DNA from 3 places in the Desulfitobacterium sp. THU1 genome. Region 2 is predicted to be linked to each of the others. Evidence: riboswitches for the same ligand, from Rfam matches in the RefSeq annotation. Region 2 holds a riboswitch; each other region holds the start of a gene.
The links. A riboswitch is a leader RNA that binds a small molecule or an ion and turns the genes downstream of it on or off. The one in region 2 is predicted to bind cyclic di-AMP.
Positions count from the first base shown of each region.

Region 1: it holds a riboswitch for cyclic di-AMP, as region 2 does, so the genes downstream of both, AAC978_RS05740 (C40 family peptidase) here and AAC978_RS16140 (NlpC/P60 family protein) in region 2, are expected to answer to the same signal.
Region 3: it holds a riboswitch for cyclic di-AMP, as region 2 does, so the genes downstream of both, eam (glutamate 2,3-aminomutase) here and AAC978_RS16140 (NlpC/P60 family protein) in region 2, are expected to answer to the same signal.

Region 1 covers NZ_JBBWUA010000004.1:125,612-128,890, reverse strand. The annotation lists gene AAC978_RS05750 (class I SAM-dependent methyltransferase) at 1-560, opposite strand, end outside; gene AAC978_RS05745 (SHOCT domain-containing protein) at 598-783, opposite strand; gene AAC978_RS05740 (C40 family peptidase) at 946-1,752, opposite strand; cyclic di-AMP (ydaO/yuaA leader) riboswitch at 1,755-1,894, opposite strand; gene lgt (prolipoprotein diacylglyceryl transferase) at 1,969-2,745, opposite strand; gene AAC978_RS05730 (hypothetical protein) at 2,766-3,251, opposite strand.
Region 2 covers NZ_JBBWUA010000038.1:543-3,821, forward strand. The annotation lists gene AAC978_RS16130 (DMT family transporter) at 1-590, opposite strand, end outside; gene AAC978_RS16135 (nuclease-related domain-containing protein) at 694-1,572, opposite strand; cyclic di-AMP (ydaO/yuaA leader) riboswitch at 1,781-1,914, shown strand; gene AAC978_RS16140 (NlpC/P60 family protein) at 1,917-3,279, shown strand, end outside.
Region 3 covers NZ_JBBWUA010000004.1:83,168-86,446, reverse strand. The annotation lists gene AAC978_RS05525 (GAF domain-containing sensor histidine kinase) at 1-29, opposite strand, end outside; gene AAC978_RS05520 (TrkA C-terminal domain-containing protein) at 64-702, opposite strand; cyclic di-AMP (ydaO/yuaA leader) riboswitch at 926-1,053, shown strand; gene eam (glutamate 2,3-aminomutase) at 1,171-2,412, shown strand; gene AAC978_RS05510 (TIGR01212 family radical SAM protein) at 2,475-3,279, opposite strand, start outside.

The sequences.
Region 1 (3,279 bases), on a different contig from region 2:
TGATCCTCTAAACTTCGGACCCTTAAACCTGCTTTAGCAATATTCTCAACCGTTCTTCGATTAATGTGCGAGCCGATTAATCGAACAGTAAAAGGATCCAGAAAATCCATGATTTTTCCGAACAGGGGATTATCGCTTCGAACATGTTCCAGAAGGAGAATTTTTCCACCCGGTTTACAGACACGTTTAATTTCTTGCAAGCCTTTGATTGGATTGGGAACAGAACAAAATACACACGTTGCTACAACAGTATCAAAGCTATTATCAGGAAATTGAAGGTCTTGGGCATCCATCTCCCGTAAACGAGCGGGGATCTGTAACTTTCTAGCCTTATCTTTCGCCTTTGCAAGCATTCCTGGACTTAGATCGATTCCTGTAATATCACTACCAGGTGGATAGTACTCCAGATTCTTTCCTGTTCCGACGCCAATTTCGAGAATTTTACCTTCTGCTTGGCTAAGTATCTTTTTCCTGATAGCTGGCTTAATCATCCGTTCCATATCGTAGAACTTTGAAGTCCGATCATATCTTTGGCGAGTTAACATCGTGTCTTTATCCATAACACCCATCCATTAGCATTTACTTCCTAATAATGCGTTATTTATTTCTGAGTACTTTCAGCCGTTCTTCGAATTCACAAATTTCAATTTCTCCTCGAGCATAACGTTCCCGAAGGACATCCAATGCATCCTTTACAGGGGCATCATTAGGTACCGGTTGCCCAGGATCACTTACCCAATATAACATTAAAAAAACTAAAAAAATCCATAAAATTATCATCATACTAATTACTCCTTTCTGTATTCTTCCCTTGTAAAAAATATAAACTCTTTCTTTGAGTATTTAGTGAACAATGTATGATTTTCTCATGTATTGGTTGGAATTGAACGCATTAGAATCTGGAAATAAAACAGCAAGAGCTATATCTCTTGCCGTTCTTTTTAACTATAGCACCCTTCTTGCTCCATAATAATGGTTATCCCAATAGCTCTCTGACAAACTACGAATGTCTACACCGCCACTTGATGCACCAATGGTGCTATTGCCTCCAATATAAATTCGTACATCAGAGGCTCCTTCTGTATAGGTACTAAAGAATATCAAATCCCCGGGTTTGAGTTCATTCCTTTTTACAGGGGTGCCGATTTTATACATATCAAATGAAGTACGGGGTAAGGAAATGCCCGAGGCCTTAAATACATATCCCACAAATCCAGAGCAATCAAATCCTTTAGGGGTTGTCCCTCCCCAAAGATACGGAACACCTATTAACCTGTTAGCTCTGTTAAGTAATTGTTCTACTTCACCTGCACCTCTGGAGACTGCTGGAGGAGAGCTTTTTTGAGCTATTGGTTTTTGACGTTGCGTTGGGGTTGGCTTTGGTATAGTCGGTGCTGGCGAAGTAGATACCTCTCTTTTTATGTTTTCAATCTTTACCTCAGTTGACTTAGACTCCGCAGGTTCTTGAGATTTCTTAGCTGATAATTGGGGTTGCTCTTTACTTAATTGTCGCAGCCATTTCTTCTCTTGGAGAATCTCCTTCTTAAAAGAATCATCTGCCACAGAAACACCAGCAGCTATCATGTCTTGACCAAGACTCTCAATTAGCTGGAAAGGAATGCCCAATTCAAGGCTAGTACTTGAAGGGACCGTATAAGCTTGTGTCGGAACAGCGTTGTATAAACTCGAAGCTAGCAGAACACCAGAAATAACTGCCACACTGAGCCACTTCTTCGAATACAATATATTCAATTATTTACCACCTTTCGTGCTTACGAGGTTAGTTGACGGATTCGGACAAAAGGTGTATGCCCTACGCGATTTTCGCGATTCACCCCACGAGACGTTTCCCCCGTTCTGAGGTTTTGTACCTCAGATTAAGCATTACTTAACTTTTCTTAGCCTACTATAAACCATACATTTGACTCCATTATGAAAAACCTGTGAAATTCTCATGAATACGGCATTTTACTCATTTGAACTGTTGTGCTTATTTCTCAAAAACAACATAAAACCAAAACTTACAATAATCATCCCTATACTGGTCCATTGACCTGATGTCCAATCGAACAAGTAGTACGGGCTATCTCCGCGGAGAAACTCTAGTGCAAATCGGCCGACTGAATAAAGAATGATATAGGCCAAGAAAACAACACCTTGCGGCCATTTACGCCAACGTGCAAGCATAAGAATTATGGCAAAAACAATAAAATCCCATTGTCCTTCCCAAACTTCAGCTGGCCACAGTGGTTGACTCCCATACGCTGCATATGCAGGTGTCCCTTCAGGGTAAACAACTCCAAAGTTCGATCCGGTAGGCGTTCCATACGCATCTCCATTAAGAAAACATGCAACCCTCCCGACCGCTTGTCCCAAAATTAATCCTGGTGCCGCGATATCAGCCAAACGCCAAAAGTTAATCTTCTTAACCTTCGTATAGATGACTGCGGCAAGAAAAGCGCCGACAAGAGCTCCTTGAATTGCCAATCCTCCATGCCAAATCTTAGGTATCTCTGCTAAGTTTTGCGAATAATAATCCCATTCATAAAAAAATACTTGCCAGGATCTTGCTCCAATAATTGCACCTATAATCCCATAGATAAGGACATCAAATAAATATTCCCTGTAATCTTTATCTGCTGTAAGAAAATAAGCAACTGCCAAACCTAATAGAATTGCGAAAGCTACAATAACTCCATAGGAACGAAGTGAGAAATCCCCAATTGTAAATAAAATCGGTGCCATAATTACCTCCGGTGTTGTTTTTAGTACTGCCAATTAAAACTTCGTGTTGGCGTATTGTACACATTTTGGACATTTAAAGTTAAACGGCTTCCTGGGCTAGCCTTTATAAACTCCGGACTTTCAACTTTAATTTCTGCCGAAAGGTGATGCCCTGAGCTTTCCCTTTTGAGTACTTCAATTTGAATAGGAATTTCTTTGTCATTGATTGAAATATTGATATTACCTTCAAATTGAAAATCATCTACATTGACCGCATGATTATTGAAACTAATCGAGAACACTTGCGCTGAGGATGGCTTTTCCTGTTTCACCCATTGTGCAACAACCTGCATCCCCTCTTGGTCATCAACGATCGGATCGGTTATTTTCTGGGCAGAGCTTTCACTGGTGTCCGAAGAAGTGACATTTGGCGTATTGGTCTTCACTTTTTTTGCTGCGTTTAACCCCGAATATATACCACCGACTAATAGAATCACTAATATTCCAATTAATATTTTAGTCTTCACAATCCAAGCCTCCCTTGAACTATCTTAT
Region 2 (3,279 bases):
ATAATTCCTCCCGGAATTATCGTATAAAGCATCAACCCTAAAGCAGACATTAGCCCCCAAAAAAGACCCTGAGAAGAAATTACCAGGTTACTGAGGTTGCCATGAGTAGCCAATAGAAAGGTGCCGACAATGGCTAAAACAATAGCAATACCTTCTGTCTTCGTCGGCAACCGCCGGTCGATTCCGCACACAAAGATCATAATCAACAATGGTCCTAGATACTGTAGCACAGTCGCTGTTCCCGCATTGGTGTACGATATGGCCAGCAAATAGGTATACTGGCAAAAAATAAGGCCAAATATACTAAAGCCAATGAGTGTCCAGCGGTCCTTTTTGTTACTGAACAGCCCCATCATTGCCTTTTTATATTTAAATAAAACAAAAAGGCATAAGATCAGCCCCGCCGTAAACATCCGTACAACGGTAACCCAATGAGGATCGATTCCCTTTACAGAAAAAAGATACTGTCCGCAGGCGCCGGAAAATCCCCAGCCAATCCCGCCAAACAATGTAAATAGTGCCCCTCGAACAGGTTTTGACTTGATACCTAGGGTCGCTTCTTCCTGCTTAATAACACCAATGTCACTCATAATTCCCCTTCTACCACTCACTTCTATAATGGCACTTTTCTTTGCCTCAATCTGGAATTTTTTCAAAAATCCTTCTATATAAAGAATAATAAAGTTATCTCAATTATGTAAACTCCTCATTTTTCATACGTTCCCGTCTTATGATTTTGGTCATTTCTTTCTGATGCTTCTCACAATAGATTTTCCAAGCAAATTTCTCAGGATGATTAATACAATATCTCGCTATTCGCGCATTCACAGGTTTTTGGCAAAGACAACAACGAATATCACCATGCTTCGGCCTCTCTTGCATTCTCATCTTGCGGAGGCGAGCGGCATATTCATTACGAATCCCTTGGTCTTTAACATTGTTTCTATATACAGCTTCATGGATATTAAGGACCTCTTCATCACTTAACACTACTGGTTGAGTCTGAGTCAGCTTCATAATCGAAGCCAAAAGATCAATATCATAAAAAACCGAACCTAGAAAGACTTTCAGCTTACTACGGCAGTTAAACGTCACATAAGAAAATACAGGGATGTTTTCCTCAAGTTCCGCTTGCTGTCTTAAAGCCTCAATTCGCGTTTGGTTTCCTAGGAGAGGATTAGGAAAGGTTTTTACCCGCCAAGTGATCATCTGATACCACTTCTGATCATTCTCTTCCCCGACAATCAAGCCTGCCAAATTGTATGCCTCAATAATAAAAAGTCCATAGGGAGAGACTAGGAGATGATCGATCTGTTCATATCCCTTCTTAGTATTTAACAGCACATTGCTTATGAGTTTAAAGCATCGTGGCAAATGAGAAAGCTCCACTTCCAACTTATATTCGCCAATCTCATCCTTCCTCTGCTTTTTACTCCGCAGAGACTCTCTTTTTCTTATGGAACCTTTAAAATAATAATTAGTTCTATATTTCCTGCACGCGAGAGTTTCTTCATGAATCTCCGGCTGTGGTGCATTAATTTTCTTCTCTTCTTTTCTCCTTCTAAAAAACAAGGGATCATCCTCCTTTTGCCCATCGGTCGTCCAAGAGTAGCTACGATGCCACTATTTTAACACAAATGAAAAGGGAATAACTATTCTATATGTGATTATCCAGTAAATGTCATGTAATTTCCACGTATTACATATACTTGAATGAAGGAACTTTAGGTCTTGATGTCGAAACTAATTGAGTCGAATCATAATATCAAAATATGTGAACCATAGAGTAAAGCTGAACCTGGATATATCTAGGGCGGGGGACTTTTTTATGGGGTGAATCGCGTATCTCACGCGTAGGGCTCACACTTTGCCCGAATCCGTCAACTAACCTCGTAAGCTAAGAAAGGTGTTAAAGCATGCGTTTTAGGGAAAAACTGTCTCAGTTTCGAATTGCTTCAACTGACCAAGTTCAAAAATTTGCTAAGAACGTTCCTTGGAAATCTCCACGAGTGATTGGTTCATTATCTGCAACCCTGGTTTTAGCAGGTGGCTTAAGTTTTTATCTTCTATCAACTACCTCAGTAGCTGCAGTGATGATTAACGGTCAGCAAATGGGTTATGTAGATAATGTTAATAGCGGTCAGGTCCTTGTGGATACCTTCCTTCAAGAAAAAGGCGAGCCATACGGTGTGGTTGCCAAAACCCGTGACCAAATCGCTTATGAAAATGTACGAATCAAGAATTCTGCCTATGAGGCCTCGATGATCAGCGAGGAGGTATTAGCTGAATCCTTAAATTATTATCTGGAAGGCTACAAAGTCGTTGCAGACGGTACTCCGATAGCTTATCTGCCCAGCCAAGAGGATGCTGAAAAGCTCCTTAAGGAATACGAACAGTATTATTCTAAAGCAAGCGATGAGAATCAAGTGACCTCCGTCAGCTTCGCGGAAGAAGTGAATATCGAAAAAGTATCTATCAAACCTGATCAAATGAACCAAGTGGGCCAAGCCTATGAAATGCTCATCGAAGGCAAGGTCACATCCAAGGAATATAAAATTGAGAAAAATGATTCCTGGTGGTTAATCGCTCGAAAAAACAACATGTTAACTGAGGAAGTTCTAGCAGGAAATCCCGGAACCACCGAAGACTCAGTGATTAAACCAGGTGAAATTATTAATCTTGTTACGGTAGAGCCCTATCTGACCGTATTAAGTCAAGGTACATATTCTGGGGAGGAAATAATCCCCTATGATGTTGTTACAAAGACAGATTACAAACTCAGTCCTGGGCAAACGAAGGTTATCACCAAAGGAGACAATGGTTCAAAGTTTGTCACCTATTCTTATGAGCAAAGAAATGGGGTAGAAGTAGCTAAGAAAGTCTTGGATGAGAAAGTTACCAAAAAACCTGTTGATGAGGTTGTTGCTAAAGGGCCCCGTAAACAAACGACCACAATCGCCATGGCAACTTCTCGAGGTAGCGCCGATGGTTCTTCCGTAGTGGAACGCGCTCTCAGTCTTCAAGGAACCAGCTATGTATTCGGAGGAACTTCCACCAGCGGCTTTGATTGCTCAGGTTTTACTAAGTATGTATACTCCGGTGCCGGAGTATCCCTCCCTCGAACCTCCTACGATCAATTTAGTTCCGGATCTGCCGTCAGTAGTGATAACTTACAATCAGGAGATTTAGTATTTTTCAGCACCTATGCTCCCGGAGCATCTCATGTAGGAATTTATATTGGCAACGGTAAATTTGTTCACGCTTCCAACCCCGGTAGTG
Region 3 (3,279 bases), on a different contig from region 2:
CCTAAAACAACACAGGTTTGAAAGACCATCCATCATCCCTCATCTTCATCTCGAATTATTAGACTATTCGACAGATGCCAATCCACTTCCTGTATCTTCACCGAGGATTTCCTGGAGTTTTTCCTTACCTTGTTCAGAGCCTACGACAAGGAGTATATCTCCCTCAGCTAGGACAAACTCTGCACCCGGTGAGAACTGTTCGATGCCACTTCTCACTACGGCAACCACAGTCAGTCCGGTTCTCTCGCGCAACTTCAACTCGCTGAGGGTTTTCCCTTTAGCACTTGATCTTTGGACGATTTCAATTTCGGCCACATCCATCCAACGGCTAGCCAGGCGATCCGTGTAATTGATGATTTTCGTTAGGTTCGCATCGATTTTTGCATCGATCTCCCGTCTCTGCTCCATCAATTTCTTCATCTCATCAAAGTAAACTTGTACTTCTGCCTTTTGGTCAAAACCACGCATGAATTTCTCCGCCATACTTTTAGAGACCACTGTAATCCCCACTCCTTGACTCACCATCACGACTCCCATAGTTTGAAGTATGGCGATGGATCGCCGAATCGTCTCCGGAGACACATTATAACGTCCGGCTAAGGTTGAGCGTCCATGAATCTTTTCACCTTCCCGATATTCTCCCAAAACGATGGAGTGAGCAATATCTATTGCGATTTCTTGATAACGTGCTTGATGATCCATATGATTCCTCTCCTTGATTTCATATCTTAGCAACAATGATTACTATACTAAACTTGGATTTTTTAATACATAATAGCTTATTTGCATATCAACCATCTCTTTGAGACCTTTCTAAGCAGATAAATCACAATTCCAGTCGTGAGCAATGTAAAAAAATCAGATGTAATAAATCGGTAATTGACTGCAACCAACCTATATGTTACTATTAAGTTGTTAGTTAAGCAACTTCATAAGGCTTAATTTCCCAAAGGGAAAACGGGGGAACCAATAGTGGGGTGAATCGCTTCATAGCGTAGAGCATGTTTCAGCTCGAATCCGTCAGCTAACCTCGTCAGCACTGAGACACATGAAAGGGTGAAAGCACCTGCTTATGTATAAACACTTTGCTTTGGGAACCGTATCGGTTCTTTTTTATTTGTCTCAAAGAAACTCGGTGGCTCTCAAGTACGAATAGAGGAGGTAAACGTTATGGCAGTGGAATTCTTACCCCCTAACCCTAAAGAGGCTTCACTGGCTAGGGCCTTGGAATTAAAGCAAAAGGCTCAGCCTTACTTTAAATGCAAAGAAACAATTCCCAGCGGTCTTGTTTTAAGTGAGGAGTACAATAAGAATCGGGATTTTATTCTAGAGCAGTTCGATGCCAACCTTGATCATTGGCAGGATTGGCGTTGGCAGCTCAAGAACCGTATTCAAAGTCCAGAAACTCTAAGTACTTTGTTGCCACAGACGATAAAACACATTCATGAGATTAGTGAAGTCGGCAAAGCCTATCGATGGGCAGTTTCTCCCTACTATTTGAGTCTAATCGATAAGGATGATCCCCTTGATCCTATCCGAATGCAGAGTCTCCCTTCTATCCAAGAAATACGTGATCTTTCTGGGGAAGAAGATCCCATGGGTGAAGAATTCACTTCGCCGGCACCCTGTATCACCCGACGTTATCCTGATCGATTAATTATCAATGTTACTAATCTTTGCGCCATGTACTGCCGGCACTGCCAACGCCGCCGGAATATCGGGGAAACAGATCTCCACGAAACACGCGCTAATCTTGAGGCGGCCTTAGACTATGTACGCTCCAATCCGGAAATTCGCGATGTTTTGATAACAGGGGGTGACGCTCTCCTCCTTAGCGACCAAATGTTGGATTGGCTTCTAAGAGAATTGCATGGGATTCCCCATGTAGAAATAAAACGTATTGGCACTCGGGTCCCCGTAACTCTTCCCATGCGAATTACCGAAGACCTATGCAAGATTCTTGAAAAATATCCACCCCTTTATATCAATACTCAGTTCAATCATCCCAAAGAAGTGACCGAAGAAACTAAAAAGGCTGTTGACCGATTAATTAAGGCTGGTGTCGTCTTAGGTAATCAAGCTGTTCTCCTCAAAGGGATTAATGACCATCCAGATACTATGAAACGCCTCAATCAAGAACTTCTTAAAATACGGATACGGCCCTATTATATTTTCCATGCCAAAAATGTCAAAGGGACGAGTCATTTTATTCCCCGTATTCAAGACGGTTTAGAGATTATGGATCACTTGCGAGGCTATACCTCAGGTATGGCGATTCCGACTTATATCATTAACGCCCCGGGTGGGGGCGGGAAAACCCCGATTCTACCTCAATACCTTGTTTCCCTTAATGAGCATGAAGCTATTCTGAGAACCTGGGAAGGAAAAATTGTTCATTACCCTAATCATTAGTATACCTTAAAGAAGGAATGTATTGAACGACTAAACTGCGCTCCTATAAGGAGATCATCAGGTTAGTCGTTTTGTTTCGCTATAGCCTTCTTCCCTTGCCAAGTTTCCCGTTTTTCTAACTCCTGATCAATACCATTAAGAATCTCCCACTTCTTGAGACTCCAAAGAGGGGCGATAAGATCCTGCCGCGGAGCGTCTCCTGTTAAACGATGTATAACCATCTGGGCGGGAAGAATTTCTAGGGTGTTACAAATCAGCTTAATATATTCTTCCTGAGTGAGTAGAGGAAACGGACTGTCTTCATATATTTTAGCCAGTGGTGTTCCTCGCAGAACATGGAGGAGGTGTAGCTTGATTCCTTGCAGATCAAGCTTGGCGATGGCTTGGGCAGAATCAATCATATCCTCTAGAGTTTCTCCCGGTAGCCCGTAAATCAAATGAGCACAAACTCGAATATTTCTTTGGCGCAATTTTTCTAGCCCCCGCAGAAAATCCTCATAGGTGTGCCCCCGGCCAACCCATGCCATGGTGCGGTCATGAATGCTCTGTAGTCCTAACTCCACCCATAGATAGGTCCTATCGTTCAACTCTGCTAAATAATCCAAAACCTCTTCCGGCAAGCAATCCGGGCGGGTAGCAATGGACAGTCCCACTACCCCCTCTTCCTGCAAAGCTTGCTCATAGACTGCTCGCAGGCGTTCAATAGGGGCATAGGTATTTGTATATGCTTGAAAATAAGCCAGATATTTGGCTTGAGACCATTTTCGACTCATAACTTCTTTGACCGCACGGAACTGATCATGGATAGACAGCTCCACTTGCCCGGCAAAATCCCCAGATCCCCGCGCACTGCAGTAAATGCAGCCT